DNA from 3 places in the Streptomyces sp. NPDC037054 genome. Region 1 is predicted to be linked to each of the others. Evidence: riboswitches for the same ligand, from Rfam matches in the RefSeq annotation. Region 1 holds a riboswitch; each other region holds the start of a gene.
The links. Region 1 has a riboswitch for cyclic di-AMP ahead of ACZ7D7_RS25310 (M23 family metallopeptidase). Riboswitches for the same ligand answer to the same signal wherever they lie in the genome.
Positions count from the first base shown of each region.

Region 2: another riboswitch for cyclic di-AMP. It lies ahead of ACZ7D7_RS04355 (transglycosylase SLT domain-containing protein); the one in region 1 lies ahead of ACZ7D7_RS25310 (M23 family metallopeptidase).
Region 3: another riboswitch for cyclic di-AMP. It lies ahead of ACZ7D7_RS03150 (C40 family peptidase); the one in region 1 lies ahead of ACZ7D7_RS25310 (M23 family metallopeptidase).

Region 1 covers NZ_JBVJSJ010000011.1:180,170-187,242, reverse strand. Annotated here, with positions in the region: gene ACZ7D7_RS25325 (bifunctional acetate--CoA ligase family protein/GNAT family N-acetyltransferase) at 1-1,207, opposite strand, end outside; gene ACZ7D7_RS25320 (HPr family phosphocarrier protein) at 1,377-1,658, shown strand; gene ACZ7D7_RS25315 (GntR family transcriptional regulator) at 1,844-2,539, opposite strand; gene ACZ7D7_RS25310 (M23 family metallopeptidase) at 2,735-3,511, opposite strand; cyclic di-AMP (ydaO/yuaA leader) riboswitch at 3,524-3,690, opposite strand; gene ACZ7D7_RS25305 (M16 family metallopeptidase) at 3,916-5,304, opposite strand; gene ACZ7D7_RS25300 (M16 family metallopeptidase) at 5,301-6,680, opposite strand; gene ACZ7D7_RS25295 (DNA gyrase/topoisomerase IV subunit A) at 7,006-7,073, shown strand, end outside.
Region 2 covers NZ_JBVJSJ010000001.1:983,819-990,891, forward strand. Annotated here, with positions in the region: gene ACZ7D7_RS04335 (ABC transporter permease) at 1-244, opposite strand, end outside; gene ACZ7D7_RS04340 (ABC transporter ATP-binding protein) at 231-1,178, opposite strand; gene ACZ7D7_RS04345 (LolA family protein) at 1,218-2,453, opposite strand; gene ACZ7D7_RS04350 (polyprenyl synthetase family protein) at 2,736-3,746, opposite strand; cyclic di-AMP (ydaO/yuaA leader) riboswitch at 4,327-4,493, shown strand; gene ACZ7D7_RS04355 (transglycosylase SLT domain-containing protein) at 4,498-4,977, shown strand; gene ACZ7D7_RS04360 (HAD family hydrolase) at 4,971-5,798, opposite strand; gene ACZ7D7_RS04365 (GNAT family N-acetyltransferase) at 6,120-7,073, shown strand, end outside.
Region 3 covers NZ_JBVJSJ010000001.1:700,765-707,837, forward strand. Annotated here, with positions in the region: gene pcrA (DNA helicase PcrA) at 1-783, opposite strand, end outside; gene ACZ7D7_RS03145 (ScyD/ScyE family protein) at 871-2,052, opposite strand; cyclic di-AMP (ydaO/yuaA leader) riboswitch at 2,351-2,518, shown strand; gene ACZ7D7_RS03150 (C40 family peptidase) at 2,527-3,735, shown strand; gene ACZ7D7_RS03155 (hypothetical protein) at 3,767-4,120, opposite strand; gene ACZ7D7_RS03160 (C40 family peptidase) at 4,521-5,594, shown strand; gene ACZ7D7_RS03165 (hypothetical protein) at 5,554-6,516, opposite strand; gene ACZ7D7_RS03170 (DUF397 domain-containing protein) at 6,796-7,044, opposite strand; gene ACZ7D7_RS03175 (helix-turn-helix domain-containing protein) at 7,041-7,073, opposite strand, start outside.

The DNA of each region.
Region 1 (7,073 bases):
GGTTGCCGGAGGAGACGAACGTCGAGACGCCCGTGACGCCGGTGACGCCGCCGCCGCGGCGGTGCAGCCGGGAGAGCAGGGCGATGCCGATGGCGCCGGACTGGGCGAACAGGCCGATGCGGCCGGGCCTCGGCATCTCGGGGGCGAGGGAGGCGTTGAGGCGGACCCGGGCGGAGGTGTTGATGATGCCGAAGGCGTTCGGGCCGATGATCCGCATGCCGTACGTGCGCGCGTGGCGTACGAGTTCGCGCTGGCGCTCGCGGCCCTCGGGACCGCTCTCGGCGTATCCGGCGGAGACCACGACGAGTCCGCGCACGCCGTGCTCGCCGCACTCGGTGACGACCCGCGGCACGTGGTCGGCGGGCACGGCGACGACGGCGAGGTCGACCGGTTCGCCGATGTCGCCGACCGAGCGGTGGGCGAGGACGCCGTCGATCTCCTTCTGCCCTTCCGGCAGGGCCCGGTTCACGGCGTGCAGGCGGCCGGTGAAGCCGGCGTCCCGGATGTTGCCGAGGATGCTGCGGCCCACTCCGCCGGGGGTGCGGCCGACGCCGATGACGGCCACGGAGCCCGGCGTCAGCAGCCGTTGCACGGAGCGGGCCTCGGCGCGGTGTTCGCGCGCGTACTGCACGGCGAGGGAGCGGTCGGTCGGTTCGAGGTCGAACTCCAGGCGGACCACGCCGTCCTCGAAGCTGCGCTTCTGGGTGTAGCCCGCGTCCGTGAACACCTTGATCATTTTGGTGTTGGCGGGCAGCACCTCGGCGGCGAAGCGGCGGATGCCGCGCTCCCGGGCGACTGCCGCGATGTGTTCGAGCAGGGCGGAGGCGACGCCGCGGCCCTGGTGGGCGTCCTGCACGAGGAAGGCGACCTCGGCCTCGTCGGCGGGGGCCGAGGCGGGTGTGCCGTCGGTGCCGATGCGGTCGTAGCGTACGGTGGCGATGAACTCGCCGCCCACCGTGGCCGCGAGTCCCACCCGGTCCACGAAGTCGTGGTGCGTGAAGCGGTGGACGTCCTTCGCGGACAGGCGCGGGTAGGGCGCGAAGAAGCGGTAGTACTTCGACTCGTCGGAGACCTGCTCGTAGAAGCTCACCAGGCGCTCGGCGTCGTCGACGGTGATGGGCCGGACGCGCGCCGTGCCGCCGTCGCGCAGCACCACGTCCGCCTCCCAGTGGGCGGGGTACTCGTGCCGGTCCGACGAGGTCTGCATGGGCCCCAGAGTACGGCTCGCGTACGACAACGGCGCGAGGCAGTCTGTGGAGGAACAGCCGCCACGTCGAGGACGTGGACAATGACGGCACACCGGACCGAGGCCGCGGTCCGGAGCCGATGTGGGAAACTGGTCTAGACAACCCTGAACACCTGAAGGGCAGCATCACATGGCTGAGCGCCGCGTCAACGTCGGCTGGGCCGAGGGTCTCCACGCCCGCCCCGCCTCCATCTTCGTCCGAGCCGCCACGGCCGCAGGCGTCCCGGTGACGATCGCCAAGGCCGGGGGCGACCCCGTCAACGCGGCGTCCATGCTGGCCGTCCTCGGTCTCGGCGCCCAGGGCGGCGAGGAGATCGTGCTGGCGTCCGACGCCGAGGGCGCCGACGCCGCCCTCGACCGTCTGGCGAAGCTGGTCGCCGAGGGACTCGAGGAGCTTCCCGAGACCGTCTGAGCCACCGGGCGACGACAACGACGGAACCGCGCCCCCGCCTTTTCGGCGGGGCGCGGTTCTGTTGTTTTCCGCGGCGCGGATGCGGGCATGCGAAAGCAGCGCGACAGGGAATTCACGCCGCGCGAGAAAAAGGGCACGCCGAATAGCCCTCGCTGAATATCTCTTCTTTGTATACGGCGCTCGTGTTAATGCCGCAGGCTCGGTGTGTTTACGGAATGTTGCGAGTTCCTCACACGGTCCGGGCGCTCGCCCCGGGACCCGAACCGCAGCCGGTGCGCGGCGGCGGAGCGCTCGGTGTGCAGCGCGGTGACGGCACGCGCGCGCTCGCTGTCGCCGCGGGCCACGGCGTCGACGATCGCGCCGTGCTCCGCCCAGGAGTCCGCCGGGTTCGCGGACGCCTCCACCGCGTACATCCACGCGATCTTGTGGCGCAGCTGGGTCAGCATCGAGCCCAGCGCCTGGCTGCCGGCCGCCTGGGCGAGCGTCTCGTGGAACCAGCCGCCCAGGGAGCGCAGGTCGTCGCTGTTGCCGCGCCGGGCGCGCTCCTGGCCGAGCCGGACCAGGCCGCGCAGCACCTTCAGGTGGGCCTCGGTGCGCCGCTGGGCGGCCCGGGAGGCGCCGAGCGGCTCCAGCAGCAGCCGCATCTCCAGCAGGTCGGCGGCCTCCTGCTCGGTCGGTTCGGCCACGCACGCGCCCGCGTGCCGCCGGGTCACCACGAACCCCTCGGCCTCCAGGGTGCGCAGCGCCTCCCGGACGGGGACGCGTGAGACGCCGTAGCGGCGGGCGAGGAGTTCCTCGGTGAGCCGGCTGCCGCGCTCGTAGACACCCGCGACGATGTCGTCCCGGATCGCCGTGCACACCGAGTGCGCCGGAATACGCATGACCGACCTCCGCCTTAATCCCCGTGAAACGCCGACGATGGACGCGTGTTCCGTGACTCTATTGCAATGAGCCGGAATTTCCGACGGCAGGCAGAAATCCATGGACACTTTTTGCGTGCGGGGCGGCCCGAAACGCCGAAAGCCCCGGCCGGTGGGCCGGGGCCGGGCGGGAGACGTTCCCGGGCTTCGGTCGCGTCAGACGCCGACGCCGTGGGAGCGCAGGTAGGCGACGGGGTCGATGTCGGAGCCGTACTCCTGTGACATCCGGGCCTCGAAGTGCAGGTGCGCGCCGGTGACGTTGCCGGTCGCGCCGGACAGGCCGATCTGCGTGCCGGGCGTGACCTGCTGGCCGACCGAGACGCCGATGGACGACAGGTGGCCGTACTGGGTGTACGTGCCGTCGTTCATCCGGATGACGATCTGGTTGCCGTACGCGCCGCCCCAGCCGGCCTCGACGACGGTGCCCATGCCGACCGCACGGACGGGCGTGCCGCTCGCGGCGTGGAAGTCGACGCCGGTGTGGCTGCCGGAGGACCAGACGGCGCCGCCGCTCTTGTAGCCGGTGGAGACGTACGAACCGGCGATCGGCGAGACGTACGTGGTGAGGCGCTTGCGCTCGGCCTCGCGGGCGGCGCGCTCCTTGGCCTCGCGGGCCCGTTCGGCGGCCTCCTCGGCGGCCTGCGCGGCCCTCTCGCGGGCGGCCTCGGCGGCCTTGCGCTCCGCCTCCGCGACCTCGGCGGCGTGCTCCTGGGCCGCGACCTGGGCGTCGATCTGCTCGGCGATCGCGTCGCCGATGTCGACGACGGGGGTGAGACCGGTCTGCTCGGCGGCCGGTTCGGCGGCGAGCGCCGGGGCCGTGAGGGTGCCGACGACGCCGGTGGCGGCGAGGGCCGCCACACCCGCCGCGCGGGCGGTGGAGCGCTGTATGCGGCTGGGACGACGGTGCTTCCCGGTGGCGCGCGTGAACGCCATGTAGAGGCTTGTCCTTTCCTTCCCTCTCGCCTACCGGGTTAGCTGACGGGTTCGGAGCAGGAAGGTCTCCTACGGACCCCCTCGCGGCACGCGCGGGCGTCCGATTCACCCCAGGGACTGCGATGCGGGTCCCCGGCTCCCCTGGCTCGCGCCGTACGGGGACTCGGCGATGGCTGTCCGGTGCCGCGGGTGCGGCGCACTGCCTGACGGACAGCCCGGATGAACCTAAAGGGGACATCTTTCAATCCCCAAACGGATCCGGCCTTTTGTAGCGCATGCCACAGGGCAGACAGGCAGTCTCTCCCCCAATCCTCACCAATTCCGGCATACAGGGGCCCCGGTGGCGCTTCCGCCCCCGGGGCCCCTGGTTCACCCGTGGTTCTGACGGGCCGTCGGCGCGCGTCCTACTCCGCGGAGACCACGCTGACCGCGCCGATGCCTAGGGCCTCGACGGGCGCCTTGATCTGCGCCGCGTCGCCCACGAGGACGGTCACGAGCCGGTCGCCGGGGAAGGCGCTGACGACGGCCGCGGTGGCCTCCACGGTGCCGGTCGCGGCGAGCTGCCGGTACAGCGTGGCCTGGTAGTCGTCGGGCAGGTGCTGCTCGACCTGGTCGGCCAGCGTGCTCGCGACGGCCGCCGCCGTCTCGTACTTGAGCGGCGCGACACCCACCAGGTTCTGCACGGCGACGTCGCGTTCGGCGTCGGTGAGGCCCTGAGCGGCGAGCGTGCGCAGCACCGTCCACAGGTCCGCGAGGGCCGGCCCGGTGTTCGGGGTGTCGACGGAGCCGCTGATGGCGAGCATCGCGGCGCCCGAGCCGTCCGGGGCGGACCGCAGGACCTGCGCGAACGCCCGCACACCGTAGGTGTAGCCCTTCTCCTCGCGCAGGACGCGGTCCAGGCGGGAGGTGAGCGTGCCGCCCAGGCAGTACGTGCCGAGCACCTGCGCCGGCCACACGCGGTCGTGGCGGTCCGGGCCGACGCGGCCGATGAGCAGCTGCGTCTGGACGGCGCCGGGCCGGTCCACGATCACGACGCGGCCGGTGTCGTCGGCGGTCACCGGCGGCACCGGGCGGGCGGCGGCCGTGGAGCCGGTCCACGCGCCGAGCGTATCCGCGAGCAGGGCATCCAGGTCGGTGCCGGTGAGGTCGCCGACGACCACGGCCGTGGCGGTGGCGGGCCGGACGTGCCGCTCGTAGAAGGCGCGCACCGCCGCCGCGTCGACCGCGGCGACCGTGTCCTCGGTGCCCTGGCGAGGGCGCGACATGCGCGAGTCCGCCGGGAACAGCTCCTTGGACAGCTCCTTGGCGGCCCGCCGCGCCGGGTTGGCCAGCTCGTGCGGGATCTCGTCGAGGCGGTTGCGGACGAGCCGCTCGACCTCGCTGTCGGCGAACGCGGGCGCCCTGAGGGCGTCGGCGATCAGGCCGAGGCCCTTGGCCATGCGGGAGGCGGGCACCTCCAGGCTGAGGCGGACGCCGGGGTGGTCGGCGTGCGCGTCGAGCGTGGCGCCGCAGCGCTCCAGCTCGGCGGCGAACTCCTCGGCGGAGTGCTTGTCGGTGCCCTCGGAGAAGGCGCGCGCCATGATCGTGGCGACGCCGTCCAGGCCGGCGGGCTCGGCCTCCAGGGGCGCGTCCAGGAGGATCTCGACGGCGACGACCTGCTGGCCGGGGCGGTGGCAGCGGAGCACCGTGAGGCCGTTGTCGAGCGTGCCGCGCTCGGGCGCCGGGAACGCCCACGGCTTGGGCTCGCCGCCCTGCGGCTGGGGGTGGAAGTCCATGGGGGCCAGGTCGGTCACTTGGCCATCTCCTCGTTCTCGTCGGTGGCGTCGGAGGTGGCGTCGGAGCCGTCGGCGTCCGCTTCGGCTTCGGGCGCCGTCGGCTCGTAGACGAGCACCGCGCGGTTGTCGGGGCGCAGGCGGGCCTTGGCGACCTCCTGGACCTCCTCTGCGGTCACGTCGAGGACACGCTGCACGGCCGTCAGGGCGAGCTGCGGGTCGCCGAACAGGACCGCGTACCGGCACAGTTCGTCGGCGCGGCCCGCGACCGTGCCGAGGCGGTCCAGCCACTCGCGCTCCAACTGGGCCTGGGCGCGCTCCATTTCCTCGGCGGTGGGGCCCTCCTCGGCGAACCGGGCGAGCTCCTCGTCGATCGCGGTCTCGATGACCGGCACCTCCACGTCGCCGGACGTCTTCACGTCCAGCCACCCCAGGGAGGGCGCCCCGGCGAGCCGCAGCAGGCCGAAGCCGGCCGCGACGGCCGTGCGGTCGCGCCGCACCAGGCGGTTGTAGAGGCGGGACGACTCACCGCCGCCGAGGACGGTCAGCGCCAGGTCGGCCGCGTCGCACGCGCGTGTGCCGTCCTGCGGCAGGCGGTAGGCCGCCATCAGCGCCCGCGCGGGGACCTCCTCCTCGACGACCTCGCGCAGCTGCTCGCCCATGACGTCCGGCAGCGTGCCGTCGCGCGGGGCGGGCTTGCCGTCGTGCCCGGGGATGGAGCCGAAGTACTTCTCGATCCAGGCCAGCGTCTGCTCCGGGTCGATGTCGCCGACCACCGAGAGCACGGCGTTGTTGGGCGCGTAGTAGGTCCGGAAGAACGCGCGCGCGTCCTCCAGCGTCGCCGCGTCCAGGTCGGCCATGGAGCCGATCGGAGTGTGGTGGTAGGGGTGGCCCTCGGGGTAGGCGAGGGCGGTCAGCTTCTCGAACGCCGTGCCGTACGGCACGTTGTCGTAGCGCTGGCGGCGTTCGTTCTTGACGACGTCGCGCTGGTTCTCCATCGACTCCTCGTCGAGGGCGGCCAGCAGGGAGCCCATGCGGTCGGCCTCCAGCCAGAGGGCGAGCTCCAGCTGGTGGGCGGGCATGGTCTCGAAGTAGTTGGTGCGCTCGAAACTGGTGGTGCCGTTGAGCGAGCCGCCCGCGCCCTGCACCAGCTCGAAGTGACCGTTGCCCTTGACCTGGGCGGAGCCCTGGAACATCAGGTGCTCGAAAAGGTGAGCCAGGCCGGTGCGCCCCTTGACTTCGTGGCGCGAGCCGACGTCGTACCAGAGGCACACCGCCGCGACCGGGGTCAGATGGTCCTCGGAGAGCACCACGCGCAGGCCGTTGGCCAGGCGGTGCTCGGTCGCTGTCAGGCCGCCGGAGCCTGCCTGGGCTGTGGCCGTGTGACCCATGGGCATGTACGTCCCTTCGATCGCGGAACAACAATGGAAAACCGCAGAATGCTGCCGGTCCTGCCACTGTATGCAAGCGTGCGGACCCGCGGCGAAGTTCCCGCAGCGCGTACGCCGAGAGCGAGAAGCGGGTTCCCCCGTGCGAGGGCGTAACCTGCGGGCAGCGCCGGGCCGGGGCCCCCGTCTCGGGTCCTGGTCGGTCGCTGTCAGTGCCGCGGTCCACAATGGTCCGCGTCAGACCCGTCCGTTCACGCTTCAGCAAGAGTGAGCCGGAGGGGCGACGTGAGCGCCCCGTAGGCGAACGACCGGAAATCAGAAGGAGCCGGCAGCGATGGCCCGCCGTAGTACGAAGACCCCGCCGCCCGACGACTCGTACGAGGAGAAGATCCTCGACATCGA
Region 2 (7,073 bases), on a different contig from region 1:
CGCCCCCGCCTCCGCCGCCCGGCGAACCGTCACCGGTCTCGATCTCCACGGCGATCCCGATGAGCACCGGCACGGCGGCCAGCACGCCCAGCAGCGCGAGGGTGCGCCAGCGCCGGAAGGTCGTCGCGAGTTCGTTGCGCAGCAGTCCGAACGTCCACAGGGCGCGCGCCGGGCGGACCACGGCAAGGCCCTCGCGGTCGCCCTCCGGGTGGCTCGTCCCCGCGGTCGTGTCAGCGCGCGACATCGAAGCCCTCCCCCGTCAGCGCCACGAACGCGTCCTCCAGGGAGGCCCGTTCGACGCCGAAGCCGCGGACCCGGACGCCGGCCGTCACCAGCGCGGCGTTCACCTCGGCGAGGTCGCGCTCCGGGGTCCCGCCGGTCACCCGGTCGCCGTCGACCACGACATCGGCGACGCCCTGTTCCTTCAGCACCCGGGCCGCGTCGCCGGTGTCCGGCGTGGTCACCGCGAGCCGCCCGCGCGCCCCGGCAGCCAGGTCGGCGACCGGGCCCTGGGTGAGGAGGCGGCCCCGCGCCATCACGGCGGCGTGCGTGCAGACCTGCTCGATCTCGTCCAGCAGGTGCGAGGAGAGGAACACGGTCGTGCCGTCCGAGGCCAACTCCCGCACCAGCGCGCGGATCTCGCGCATGCCCTGGGGGTCGAGCCCGTTGGTCGGCTCGTCCAGGACCAGCAGCCGGCGCGGTCTCAGCAGCGCGGCGGCCAGCCCCAGCCGCTGCTTCATGCCCAGCGAGTACGCCTTCGCCTTCTTGCCGGCCGCCGCGGCGAGCCCCACCCGCTCCAGCGCCGCCGCGACACGGGCACGCCGGGTGCGGGGGTCGGCGGTCGGATCGGCGGCGTCGTAGCGGATCAGGTTGTCGCGGCCGGAGAGGTGGCCGTACAGCGCGGGCCCCTCGATGAGGGCGCCGATGTGCGGCAGCACGGAGCGCGCGGCCCGGGGCATGGGCTGCCCGAGGACGCGCGCGGTGCCGGAGGTCGGTTCGACGAGCCCCATCAGCATGCGGATGGTGGTGGTCTTGCCCGAGCCGTTCGGGCCGAGGAAGCCGAAGACGCTGCCCGCCGGGACGGTCAGGTCGAGACCGTCCACGGCGAGCTGTCCGCCGCGGAAGCGCTTGGTGAGCGCGCGGGTTTCGACGACGCCGCCGCCGTCCGTGTCAGCCATCGGCTCCCCCGATCCCCCCGCGCCCTGTGCGTACGGGACTTACTTCGCGGCGTCGGCGGCCTTCACGAGGGCGTCCTTCGTGACGGCGCCCACGTAGACCTTGCCGTCGTCGGTGATCAGCGCGTTGACCAGGCGGGTCTTGAAGACCGTGCCGGAGCCGAACTCGCCCTTCACCTTGTCGCCGAGGGAGTCCAGGAAGCCGCCGAACGCGCCGAGCTCACCGGCCTCGGAGCCGGTCGGCAGGCCCTGGCCGCCGGTGTCGAAGGCGGCGACCGCGTTCCAGCCCTCGCCGATGACCTTCAGGCCCTCGGGCTTCTTGCCGAGTTCCTTGCCGAGTTCCTTGTCGAACTCCGCGCCGGGCCTGCCCGTCGGCCGGGGGGCGTGGGTGGTCGTGTCCTCCTCGGTGACCTTGGCGCCCTTGGGCGGCGTGAAGTCGAAGGTCGACGCGGCCGGCCTGGCGAAGCTGACCTTGGTGAAGCCCGCGTCCATGACGGCGGCGCCGCCGGAGGCCGGGGTCAGCGTGAACTTCAGCGGCATGCCGGTCTTCGCGTCCACGGCGACGCTGACGGCGCCGACCGTGGAGCCGGACTGCTTCGGCTCGATCAGCAGCTTGTACGCGTCCCGGCCGGCGACCTGGGCGGTGCCGTCGACCGTGACGGACGTGGTGTCGTCGACGGCCTTCAGGGCCTCCTCGGCGAAGTCCTTCGGCGTGGCCGGGACCTCGTGCTCGCGCTCGCCGCGGCCGGTGTCCTCGGCGGTGGCGTGGTAGACCTCGTTGGACTCGCTGTCGTAGCCCCAGACGTCCTCGCCGTTGTGGATGAGGCTGTACTCGGCGGCGTTCTCCAGCAGGGAGAGCTTCTGCCGGTCCGGGCCGTCGGCGGCGACGCGCAGCGTGTGCGTGCCGTTCGCCAGCTCGGTGAGCCGGGCGGACGGGTCGGCGGACGAGCCGCTGCCGCCGTCCGGGCGGCCGGCGCCCGACAGCAGGCTGTTCTCCAGCCCGCCGAGGTCGGGGAGCCCGAGGTCGGTGCTGATCTTCACGGTGCCGGACAGCTGCTGGACGTCCGACTTCGCGATCTTCTCGATCAGCTGCTGGGCGGTGATCTCCGGGAGGTCGGGGTCACCGGAGTCGGCGAGCGCGGGAACGAGCCCGATGGTCGCGGCCGCCACCCCCATCACCGCTACCGGGACGACGTACCGCGCGGCCTTGCGCCGGCCCGCGCTTCGGTCGTCGGCCTCCCCTGCGGTCGTGGTGTCGTCGGATGCGTACGGTGCCATGTGTGCCTTACCTCCGTCGTCGGCGGCGGCTGTCCGTCTCGTGTCCCCGCGTCTCGTGTACTCGCGCCGGTCCCACCCCGGGCCGCCATTGTCACCCGAATCGGTGAGCAGTGGTGTTGTCCGTGGCATCCATCTGACCAAATCGGCCGCCGAGTTGCGTCAACCCGGGGGCCCAACTCCACGTACACCTGGGGTATGACACGTGGGCCCCGGGACTCCCCCGACCAGTAGGGGTCGGGTCCGGGCGCGGGCCGGCCGACGCCGCCCGGCGGGGGCCGCGGGTCAGCCCGCGCGGTGCACCACGGCGTCGCACAGTTGCATGAGGGCCACCTTGGCGTCGCACTCCCGCAGCGGGGCCAGCGCGGCGCGCGCCTCCTCCGCGTAGCGGACGGTGTCCCGGCGGGCCTGCTCCAGCGCCGGGTGCGCCCGCAGCTCGCGCAGCGCCCGCTGGTGGCGGACGTCGTCGGTCAGGTCGCCGTCCAGCAGCTCGCACAGCGCGAGGTCGTCGGCGAGGCCGAGCCGCGCGGCCCGCTCGCGCAGCCGCAGCACCGGCAGCGTCGCGATGCCCTCGCGCAGGTCGGTGCCGGGCGTCTTGCCGGACTCGGTGGAGTCGGAGGCGATGTCGAGCACGTCGTCCGCGAGCTGGAAGGCGACCCCGAGCCGCTCGCCGTACTGCGTGAGGACGTCCACGACCTGCTCGTCGGCGCCGGACATCATCGCGCCGAACCGGCACGAGACGGCCACCAGCGAGCCCGTCTTGCCGCCGAGCACGTCCAGGTAGTGCTCGACCGGGTCACGGCCGTCCTGCGGTCCGGCCGTCTCCAGGATCTGTCCGGTGACCAGCCGCTCGAACGCGAGGGCCTGCACGCGCACCGCCTCGGGTCCGAGGTCGGCGAGGATCTGTGAGGCGCGGGCGAACAGGAAGTCTCCGGTGAGGACGGCCACCGAGTTGCCCCAGCGGGTGTTCGCGCTGGGCACCCCGCGCCGCACGTCGGCCTCGTCCATCACGTCGTCGTGGTACAGCGTCGCCAGGTGGGTCAGCTCGACGACGACGGCCGACGGCACGATCCCGGGCGCGTACGGGTCGCCGAACTGCGCGGAGAGCATCACGAGCAGCGGACGGAAACGCTTGCCGCCCGCCCGCACCAGGTGCTGGGCGGCCTCGGTGATGAACGGCACCTCGCTCTTGGTTGCTTCGAGCAACCCTTCTTCGACAGCCCTCAAACCGGCCTGGACATCGGCCTCCAGAGCCTGGTCCCGCACGCTCAGCCCGAACGGCCCGACGACGGTCACGAAGGTCTCCTGTCTGCTGGCGCCTACTGGCGATTACCTGTTTGTCGATAGGTCACTGCCATCACTCAAGTCAGCGTATCCGGTCACGTTTCGATCACCGCCAGCGCCCACCCGTCCAGGCCACCAGGTATCGGATCACGACGCGCATATTCTCGATCACTCGATACGCAATGACATAGCCGTTATGTACGACTCGAAACGAATCGTCCGGCAATGCGCCCGCCGACGCGGGCAACCGACTCCGCCGGAGCGGACCGCCACCCCTTCGGCGCACACACTCCCCCCGGCGCCCGTTTTGCCGTGCTTGACACCTCGATCCACCTTGGCCCTAAATGCCTTCGAGACCTTTACCCGTGAGTTGAATCACGCGTTCCCCCCGCCGGACACCGCACTCCCCCGAGGCCCGTATCCGCGCCTCGCGCAAGCGAGTTGAGCCGTGGCGATCGCAAAGGATCAAGTACCCCATACGCACCACACCAAGGTCAACCGGGGCGTTCTGTGATCTCGCCACTTGTTCCCGACATGTGCCCTCGCATACGTTCCCGGCCTGTCGGGCGGACGCCGAATCCTGCCACCGCCCGCACCACCGACGACGAACCCACTCGTACGGCAGGAGCGGGGGACCCAGGTAGGACGCCGGGCCGGTCACAAGACTGGAACGGCTCGGGGTGAAGCCGTGCCTCACGGGCGGCCGGGCACCTCCCGCCCGAACCCGACAGCTCACCTCGCAGGCGTAGGAGAGGAATTCGTCATGCCTGCATTCGGTCAGTCCCGCCGCGCCGGGAACCGCAGCCTCGTCCGCAAGCTCGCCGTCGCCGGAACCGGCGTCGCCGTGCTCGCGCTCCCGCTGGTCGGCGCGACCGGCGCGTCCGCCCACACCACGACCTCGGCGACCGCCGCGACGACGTACCCGGACAACCTCGACGGCTGGATCCGCCAGTCGCTCGCCGTCATGGCGGAGCGCGGCATCCCCGGCTCCTACGAGGGGATCCACCGCAACATCATGCGGGAGTCCTCGGGCAACCCGTACGCCATCAACAACTGGGACTCCAACGCCGCCGCCGGCACCCCGTCCAAGGGCCTGCTCCAGGTGATCGACCCGACGTTCCAGGCGTACCACGTGCCGGGCACCTCGCTCGACCCGTACGACCCGGTCGCGAACATCACCGCCGCCTGCAACTACGCGGCCCAGCGGTACGGCTCCATCGACAACGTCTTCGGGGCCTACTGAGCCGGCCCGCCGGACGCCGGAAACACGCGTTCGAGGACGACGGCGACGCCGTCGTCCTCGTTCGACAGCGTGATCTCGTCCGCGACCGCCCTCAGTTCGGGGTGCGCGTTGGCCATGGCGACGCCGTGCGCGGCCCAGTCGAACATCGGGATGTCGTTGGGCATGTCCCCGAAGGCGATCGTCCGGTCGGCGCCCAGCCCGAGGTGCTCGGCGGCCAGGGCGAGACCGGTCGCCTTGGTGATGCCGCACGGCTGGAGCTCCACGGTGCCCGGCCCGGACATCGTCACCGTCGCGAGGGAGCCGATCACCCCGCGGGCCGTCGCCGCCAACTCGTCGTCCGACAGGCCGTGGTGGCGCAGCAGCACCTTGCTGATCGGCGCCGCCCACAGGTCCTCGCGCCGGTCGACGCGCACGGCCGGCAGGGTGGGGTGCGGCATCAGATAGCCCGGCTCTATCAGCGTGAGCCCGTCCACGCCGTCCTGGTCGACGGCCGCGTACACCTCGCCCACCTCGGCCTCGATCTTGCCGAGCGCCGTCTCGGCCAGCTCCCGGTCCAGGGTGACCGACCACAGCAGGCGGTCCGTGGCGGCGTCGTACACCTGCGCGCCCTGCCCGCACACCGCGAGCCCCGTGCTGCCGAGGTCGGCGAGCAGCGGCCGCACCCGGGGTGCCGGGCGCCCGGTCACGACGAGGTGCCGGGCGCCGGCCCCGGCCGCCCGCGCGAGCGCGGCGCGGGACCGGTCGGAGATGGTGTCGTCACCACGCAGAAGCGTTCCGTCCAGGTCGGTGGCGATAAGGGAGTACGCGAGGGGTGCGGGCATGATCAGAGAATACGGACAACGCGCGCCGTCCCTTCACCGCGGTTTCCCCACCCGCCGTTTCTGATCCCGACCCGCCGTTTCTGATCTTCGCCAGCCGTTTGTGAGCGCGGCAGCTCACCGGCTGATCGGTCCTGTTCGGCGCGGCGCGGCCACGGTCCCGCCGCCCCTGGGGCGCGCGAAGCGTCCGGTTCGGCGGCTTGGCGCCGGTTCGCGGCACCATGCTCCGCTACCTACCCTCGGGGCCGCATTGGGCGGTACCTTCCATGTGTCCAGGGGGGACTTGATCGGGGGGTCGAGTTGAGCGGTGGACGACGCGTACGTGTGCTGACGCCCGAGGCGCTGGGCGAGGCCGACCGGGAACGCTGGCGCGAGCTGCGCGCCGCCGCGCGGGCACCGCGCAACCCGTTCATGGAACCGGAGTTCACCGACGCCGTGGGCCACGTGCGCCCGCGGGCCCGCGTCGCCGTCGTGTACGAGGGGCGCGAGGCCGTCGGCTTCCTGCCCCACGAGCGCGGACGGCTCGGGCAGGGCCGCGCGATCGGACTCGGCGTCTCGGACTGCCAGGGCGCGGTACTGCGACCCGGCCTCCGGCTCGCCACCGCCGAACTGCTGCGCGCCTGCTCGGTGTCCAGCCTCGCCTTCGACAACCTGGAGGCGGAGCAGCACCTCTTCCTCCCGTACGCGGCCGAGGAGCACCCTACCTTCGTCGTCGACGTCGGAAAGGGTTACGAGAGCTACGAGTCCGGCTTGCGCGCCCAGTCGCCGAAGTTCCTCAAGACCACGCTCGCCAAGGAGCGCAGGCTCGGCCGGCAGGCCGGCGACCTGCGGTTCGTGTTCGACGAGCGCGACCCCGCCGCGCTGCGCACCCTCATGGCGTGGAAGTCGGCCCAGTACCGCCGGACGGGCCGGCGCGACCGGTTCGCGCAGGAGTGGATCACCCGGCTCGTGGCCCGGCTCGCGGGGACGCGCGCTGCGCAGTGCACCGGGACGCTCTCCGTGCTGTACGCCGCCGGGCGCCCGGTGGCCGCCCACTTCGGGCTGCGCTCGGCGACGGTGCTGTCCTGCTGGTTCCCGGCGTACGACCCCGGGTTCGCGAAGTACTCACCGGGTCTGGTGCTGCACCTGCGGATGGCCGAGGCCGCGGCGGCCGAGGGCATCGGCCTGCTCGACCTGGGGCGCGGCCGGGCCGAGTACAAGGACGCGCTGAAGACCGGCGAACGTCCCGTGTACGAGGGCGCGGCGACCCGGCCGGGGCCGGGCGCGGCGGCCCACTGG
Region 3 (7,073 bases), on a different contig from region 1:
GACCGTCGTCATGATCAGGTCGTCGAAGTCGAGCGCGTTGGCCTCGCGCAGGCGCGACTGGTACAGCGCGTACGCCTGGGCGAGAGTTTTCTCGAAACCGTCGGCGGCCTGGGCGGCGAAGTCCTCCTCGTCGATCAGCTCGTTCTTCAAGTTGCTGATCTTGGCGCTGAAGGACTTGGGCGGGTAGCGCTTGGGGTCGAGGTCCAGGTCGCGGCAGACCAGGGCCATCAGACGCTTGGAGTCGGCGGCGTCGTAGATCGAGAACGACGACGTGAAGCCGAGCTTCTTGCTCTCGCGGCGCAGGATGCGCACGCACGCGCTGTGGAACGTCATCACCCACATCGCGTTCGCGCGCGGGCCGACGAGCTGCTCGACGCGCTCCTTCATCTCACCGGCGGCCTTGTTGGTGAAGGTGATCGCGAGGATCTGGCCGGGGTGGACGCCCCGCTCGGCGAGGAGGTGGGCGATGCGGTGCGTGAGCACGCGCGTCTTGCCGGAGCCGGCGCCGGCCACGATGAGCAGGGGGGAGCCGGAGTGCACGACGGCCGCGCGCTGGTTGTCGTTCAGCCCTTCGAGCAGCGCCGCCGCGTCGATCACCGGGCGGGGGGCGCCGTCCCGGTAGTGGGTGTCGCGGTCCGGGGGCAGGTCGAACTTCCCGCCGAACAGGTCGTCCGGAACCGGTTCCGGTACGTGGTCGTCCTCGGGGGGCGGCGGGGGCTCTTCCTCGTGGGCCCTCGGGGCCTGGAGGCTCGCCAGGAAACTGTCGTCAAAGAGGCTGCTCATCGCTCTACGAGTCTAGGGCGCCCCACTGACAGCCCGCCGCCACCTCGAGAACATCACACGGTTCGCACCGGACGGGCGGACCGGGACTCAGAAGTTGAGGATCTTCCAGAGCTGGCCGCCCGGCGTCTTCTTGCCCTCCATGACGGTGCCGTCACGGTCCGCGACGGACCAGGCGGAGACGTAGAGCTTGCCGTCGTGCGGGTCGATGGCGAGGCCGGCCGGGAACGGCACCTTCACGTTCGTGCGCCGCTCGTGGGCGCGCGCGTCCTTCACACGCGCGTCCTTCGTGTGGGCGCCCTTCGTGTGGGCGCCCTTCGCGTAGTGCGAGACCTTCGTCACGACGCCGCCGAACAGCTGGCTGACGTAGAGGTCGCCCTTGCGGTTGACGGCGACGCCGGTGATCGGGCCGAAGCCGGACTTCCAGTCGAGGATCTTGCCGGTGCGGACGTCGACGCGCCACACGCGCGCGGTGGGCTTGTCGGTGAGGCCGTTCAGCTCGCCGACGTAGAGCTTGCCGTCGGGGCCGAGGGCGAGGGAGGTGGGGACGGCCTCACGCCCGTCGTGGTCGGGGAAGACCGTGAAGGGGCGGGCCTTGCCGGACTTCGAGACCTCGACGAGGTCGTTCCCGGCGGCGTCGGCGACGATCTTGCGCCCGTCGGGCAGGGCGAGCACGGCGTACGGGTTGGACTCGACGGACGTCTTGTGCGGGTTGTGCCGCAGCTCGACGGCGGTGATGTCGGCGGCGATCCTCGCCTTGCCGTGCTTGATCTTCAGCAGTTTGCCGAGGGTGTTCCAGGGCGGGGTGGTGGGGACGCCGGAGCCGGGCGGGGCGTAGGTCTCGACGGCCCACAGGCGGCCGTGCAGGGCGGAGACGCCGTCGACGCCCGTGGCGAAGCCGCCGTCCGGCTGCGCGATGGACGGGAGCCCCTTCACCACCCGGTGGTGCTTCCACGCGCCCTTGTGCCAGTGCACCTTGGTGACGGCGGAGGTCAGGCCGATGCACATCTCGCCCTCGGGTCCCTGGCCGATGCACTTCTTGCCGCCCCGTCCCGCCTCGGCGACGTACAGGTTCCCGTGGTCGTACGAGAGCTGCCGGGGGTTGTCGAGACCGGTCGCGACGACCTTGACGACCGGCTTGCCGGCCGTACGTCCTCCGTCGGCGCCGGCCGTACGTCCTCCGTCGGCGCCGGCGGGTGCGACGCCCGCGCAGACGGCGAGCGCGACGCCCGTGGCGACGACGAGCGCGGCTCGCGTTCTGGGTTTTCTCATGCCGTACATGCCCTACCTCTCTCAGCGGCCACGGCACCGCACCGTGGCTGGCTGGAAAGTAGCGACCCGGAACGGGATAAGCGCCTTGTAACGTTCAAACCACGTCCGAACCCGCCCAAATCCCTCCAGATAGACCACTGCGCGCAAATCCTCCCGATAGACCACTCCACGCAAGGCCCTGACCGAAGGTCACGAAAATGTATCGGGCATATCACCCACCAACCTTCACAGGCACCACACGGGTTGGCTACCGTGCCGGGCAGGCCGCACGACCCCCACCGGCGAAGGTCGCCGGGCCGCGCGGCCTCCGCCGAGTCCGGCGCGCCCGAACGGCGTCCGGAGCCGGGGACCCACCGACCTTGGGGTGAATCGGCCGAGCTCCCTCGTGAGCCGGCCGTAGGGCACACCTTCCGACCCAACCGCCCGAACCCGACAGCTAACTCGGTAGGCGGAACACGGAAGGAGTCGCCTCCCTTGGCGTCGCACCGCAAGCCACGTCCCGCCCAGGCGCGCGTCGCGGGCATACGGACCCCCGCCCTCGCCACGGCGGCCCTCACGTCCGTGGCACTGCTGTCCCAGACGGCCAACGCCGCGCCCGCAGACGACCGACCGAGCCTCGAAGAGGTCGAGAAGAAGGTCGACGACCTCTACCGCCAGGCGGAGTCCGCGACCGAGAAGTACAACTCGGCCAAGGAGAAGACCGCCAAGCAGCGCAAGCAGGTCGACACCCTCCTGGACGACATCGCCAAGCGCACCCAGGAACTCAACGAGGCCCGCGAGGAGCTCGGCTCCTACGCCGCCGCCCAGTACCGCACCGGCGCCGGCGTCCCCGACACCGCGACCTTCCTGCTCGCGGACACACCGCAGGACTTCTTCGACCGCTCCCAGCTGATGGACCGGCTCACCGGCCGACAGAAGGAAGCGGTCGACGCGTACTTCACGCAGCAGTCCGCGACGATGAAGAAGCGTCAGGAGGCCACCAAGAGCCTGGAGACGCTCACCGACTCGCAGACCGACCTGAGGACGGCGAAGGCGACCGTCCAGAAGAAGCTCTCCGAGGCGCGCGAGCTGCTGTCCGAGCTGACCGCCGAGGAGAAGGCGCGGCTCGCGGCGATCGAGAAGAAGAAGCAGGAGGAGGCCGCCCGCAAGGCCGCCGAACTGGCCCGCCAGCAGGAGGAGGCCGCCCGCGAGGCCCGCGAGAAGGCCGCGGCGGCCGAGGCGGCGGAGCAGGAGCAGGAGAGCGGCTCCACCGGCGGTTCGACGGGCGGCTCCACGGAGACCGGCACCGGCGGCTCGGACTCGTCCACGACCGACCCGACGTACGCGAGCAAGGGCGAGAAGGCCGTCTCCTTCGCCCGCGCCCAGATCGGCAAGCCGTACGTCTGGGGCGCCACCGGCCCCGACTCCTACGACTGCTCGGGCCTGACGCAGGACGCCTGGCAGGCCGCGGGCGTCAGCATCCCGCGCACCACGTGGGACCAGGTCAACGCCGGCACGACGGTCCCCGTCTCCCAGGCGCAGCCCGGCGACCTCGTCTTCTTCTACGACGACCTCAGCCACGTCGGCATCTACATCGGCAACGGCATGATGATCCACGCGCCGAAGCCGGGCACGTACGTCCGCGAGGAGTCGATCTTCTACGACGGCGAGTCGTCGATCCACAGCGTGGTGCGGCCGGCCTGAGCCGCCGACCGCGTCACCGGATCCCCAGGACTCAGGTCCACAGGACGGCGATGAAGATGTTCGCCGTGGTCAGAAGGCCGACGAGACCGAAGAGGCTCTTGTCGGCCTTCTCCTCGTCGCGCTTCACGTAGACCAGGCCGAGGATCACGATCAGCAGGGCCAGCTTCACGCCGATCTTGATGTTGTCGACGGTCTGGTCGTCGGCCTGGTTGAGGCCGACCAGGACCATGCCGGTGACCAGCATCGTGACGGCGCCGTGCAGCATGGCGGGGGTGAAGCGGGCGGTGCCCGCCCCCATGGCCTTCATCTGAGTGAGGAAGCCGCCGAGCAGGGCGGCGATGCCGATGATGTGCAGGCCGACGAAGAGATGGATGAGTACGTCCATGGTCCCGGAGCCTAGCCGGGGCGTCGCGAGGGCCATGGGCGGCCCCGGCGGCACAGCCTCGCTGAAGGACTCCATAACACCGCGCCGCGCCCTCCCGCCGCCGAATCGGGCGGATCGGTCACGGCGCTGCGGGAAGTCGACCGTGGCGGAACGGTACTGCGGTCGGTTCCGGGCACGGAACGATCCCCTCCCACCAGTTCCGTGCAACGCCCGGCCCGGACCGCGCAACCGCGCCTAGCGTCCTGTCCCAGGTGACCGGCGCTCCACAGGCCGCCCGGCGGGGGCGGCGGCCGGACACCTCCTCCAGAAAGTCCGGCGGCGGCACGCTCCCCCCTTACGGGCCGCCGCCGGACGCGGAACCCGCCCCCGCGGCGGGCGGCGAAAGGACGTGGATTCCGAGGTGGCAGCGCATCGCAAGCCCCGAAAACGCGCGCCGGGCGGCGGCAGATCCCGTACGGCGGCCACGATCGCCCTCGCGGGCGCGGCGACGGCGACGGTCCTCGACGGGACCGGGCACGCCGAGCCGCGGCCGACGCCGGCGAAGGTCAGGGCGGAGGTGGACCGGCTGTACCGGGAGGCGGAGGTCGCCACCGAGAAGTACAACGGCGCGAAGGAGAAGGCGGAGGCGGCCGAACGGCGGCTCGGGGACCTGCGGGACGAGGCGGCGCGCAAGCAGGACCGGGTCAACGAGACGCGGGAGGCGCTGGGTTCGGCCGCGGCGGCCCAGTACCGCGCGGGCGGACTGGACCCGGCGCTGCAACTGGCCCTCTCCGCCGACCCGGACCGCTACCTCGACGGGGCGGAGTTCGTGGACCGGGTGGGCGTCCGGCAGCGGGCGGAACTCGCCCGGATGCGCGAGCAGGTGCGCGAGGTGGAGAAGCTGCGCGGCGCGGCGCGCGTCGAACTGGCGTCGCTCAAGTCCCGTCAGGCGGACCAGAACCGCCACCGCAGGACCGTCACCGGCAAGCTGTCCGAGGCGCGCCGCCTCCTGGCCCGCCTCACGGCGGAGGAACGGGCCCGCAGGACACTGGCCCCGCAACGGGCGTCACGTTCCTCGGCACCGACGGCGCCAGCGGCGGGCGAACAGGCCGCCACACCGGCGTCCGCACCGGCGCGCGCGGCCAACTCCCGCGCGGCGGCGGCCATCGCGTACGCCTACGGCAAGATCGGCGCCCCCTACGTCTGGGGCGCGACCGGCCCGAACGCCTTCGACTGCTCGGGCCTGACCCAGGCGGCGTACCGCGCGGCGGGCATCTCCCTGCCCCGCACGACGTACACCCAGATCAACGCGGGCCGCCGCGTCTCCCGCGCCGAACTGGCCCCGGGCGACCTGGTCTTCTTCTACTCGGGCCTGAGCCACGTGGGCCTCTACATCGGCAACGGCAAAATGATCCACGCCCCGAACCCGTCGTCCACGGTCCGGGTGTCCCCGATCAGCGAAATGCCGTTCGCGGGGGCGACGCGGGTGGTGTGACCAGCCTCGGCGAACGGATCGAGGTACGCAGGTGAGCGGTCCGGGCGTGCACGGCGGCGGGATCCATGCGTGTCGGCTCCTTCCGTAGGCCGGTTCCCGCGCCCGCGGCGGCGTTGGTGTCGCGGCAGGCTCGGCAGAGGCCGCCGGGGAGGGCTTCGGGGCGGCCGGGGACGCCGCAGTCCGTGCACTCCATGAGCAAGCGACGCGGCTGTACGGCCGGGATTTCCGGCACCGGAGGCATCTTGTCCACGAGTCTGCGCCGGACGAACGCCCGTGGTGAGTGGACCTGTTCGGGCAGCCCGGCGACGAGGATCCGCAGAAGCTGATCCGGACTCACGTCACGGGCAAGCCAGTCCGCGGCCAGCGGCTCCAGCGCGGCGCAGTCGTCGGACGACAGCGCGAGACGCGGGTCGCTGAGGCCGAGCCGGGCGAGGGTGAGGTGGGCGGTGGAAGGGGTGGAAACGTGCGGCCTCGGAGAGGGTACGACGGCAGCCGGGGCGGGGGATTCGACGGCGGTGTCCTTGAGTTCCGCGGCGGGCGCAGCAGTCAGGTCGGCTCCGGCATCCGCCGCGTCGCCGTCGAGGAATCGCGCCCACCAGTCGTCCTGCCGGGCGATCCGTGACCAAAAGGTCCGGAAGACCCACCGGGTGCCGTGAGTGACCCCGTCGGTGGGCTCCACACGGCACCGTACGCGCCGCAGGTGGCCGGCCCTGCCCAGCGCGTTCAACGCGGACCGTACGGCCTGCTGACCGTAGAGCGGCTGGGCCTTGGCGATCGTCTTGGCGTCCATCGCGGCGTTGTCGCAGAGCCGGTCGAGGAGACTCGCGAGGTACGCCTCACGGGGCGGGAGATGAGTGAAGTCGCCGGGCCGGGAGGGCGACTGACCGGGGACGGAGCGCTTGCCGTACCCGGGTTTGGCCATGGGATGGGCTGCGTGTGCAGGAGGGGCAGCGATACAGTTTTCGTAAGCCACGAGATCGCCTTTTCCGATCTTGGGGTGAGACCCCGGCGGGTGTTGGCGCACCCGACCGGGGTTGTTTCGTTGCTGCGCACGCTAGAGGGTGACGACACGCCGTCGCAACCCGATCACGAATAGTCATCCTGCCTGGCAGAGCGGCGAGGGAAGGGTGGGTGGTGGGTTGAACCCAGCCACCCATTCCTTACAAAAGAGGCTCGAATCCCGAACCGCGAAGCTCGGAGCTCAGGCCCCGGCGCGAAGATGCCCGACGAAGGTGTCCCAGGCGCCCCCGGCGACGGCGAAGGTCGGACCGACGTCCCCGAGCTTCGAGTCCCGGACGTGGACGGCGTGGGGGCAGGGGGCGACTTCGAGGCATTCGCCGCCTTGGTCGTCGCTGTAGCTGGACTTGCGCCAGGCGTAGGCGACCTCTAGGCATGCGCCGCCTTGGGAGTCGCTGTAGCTGGACTTGAACCAATCCAACGGTTCCGTCATAGCTCCTCTGCCGCCTTCCTGATGAACGC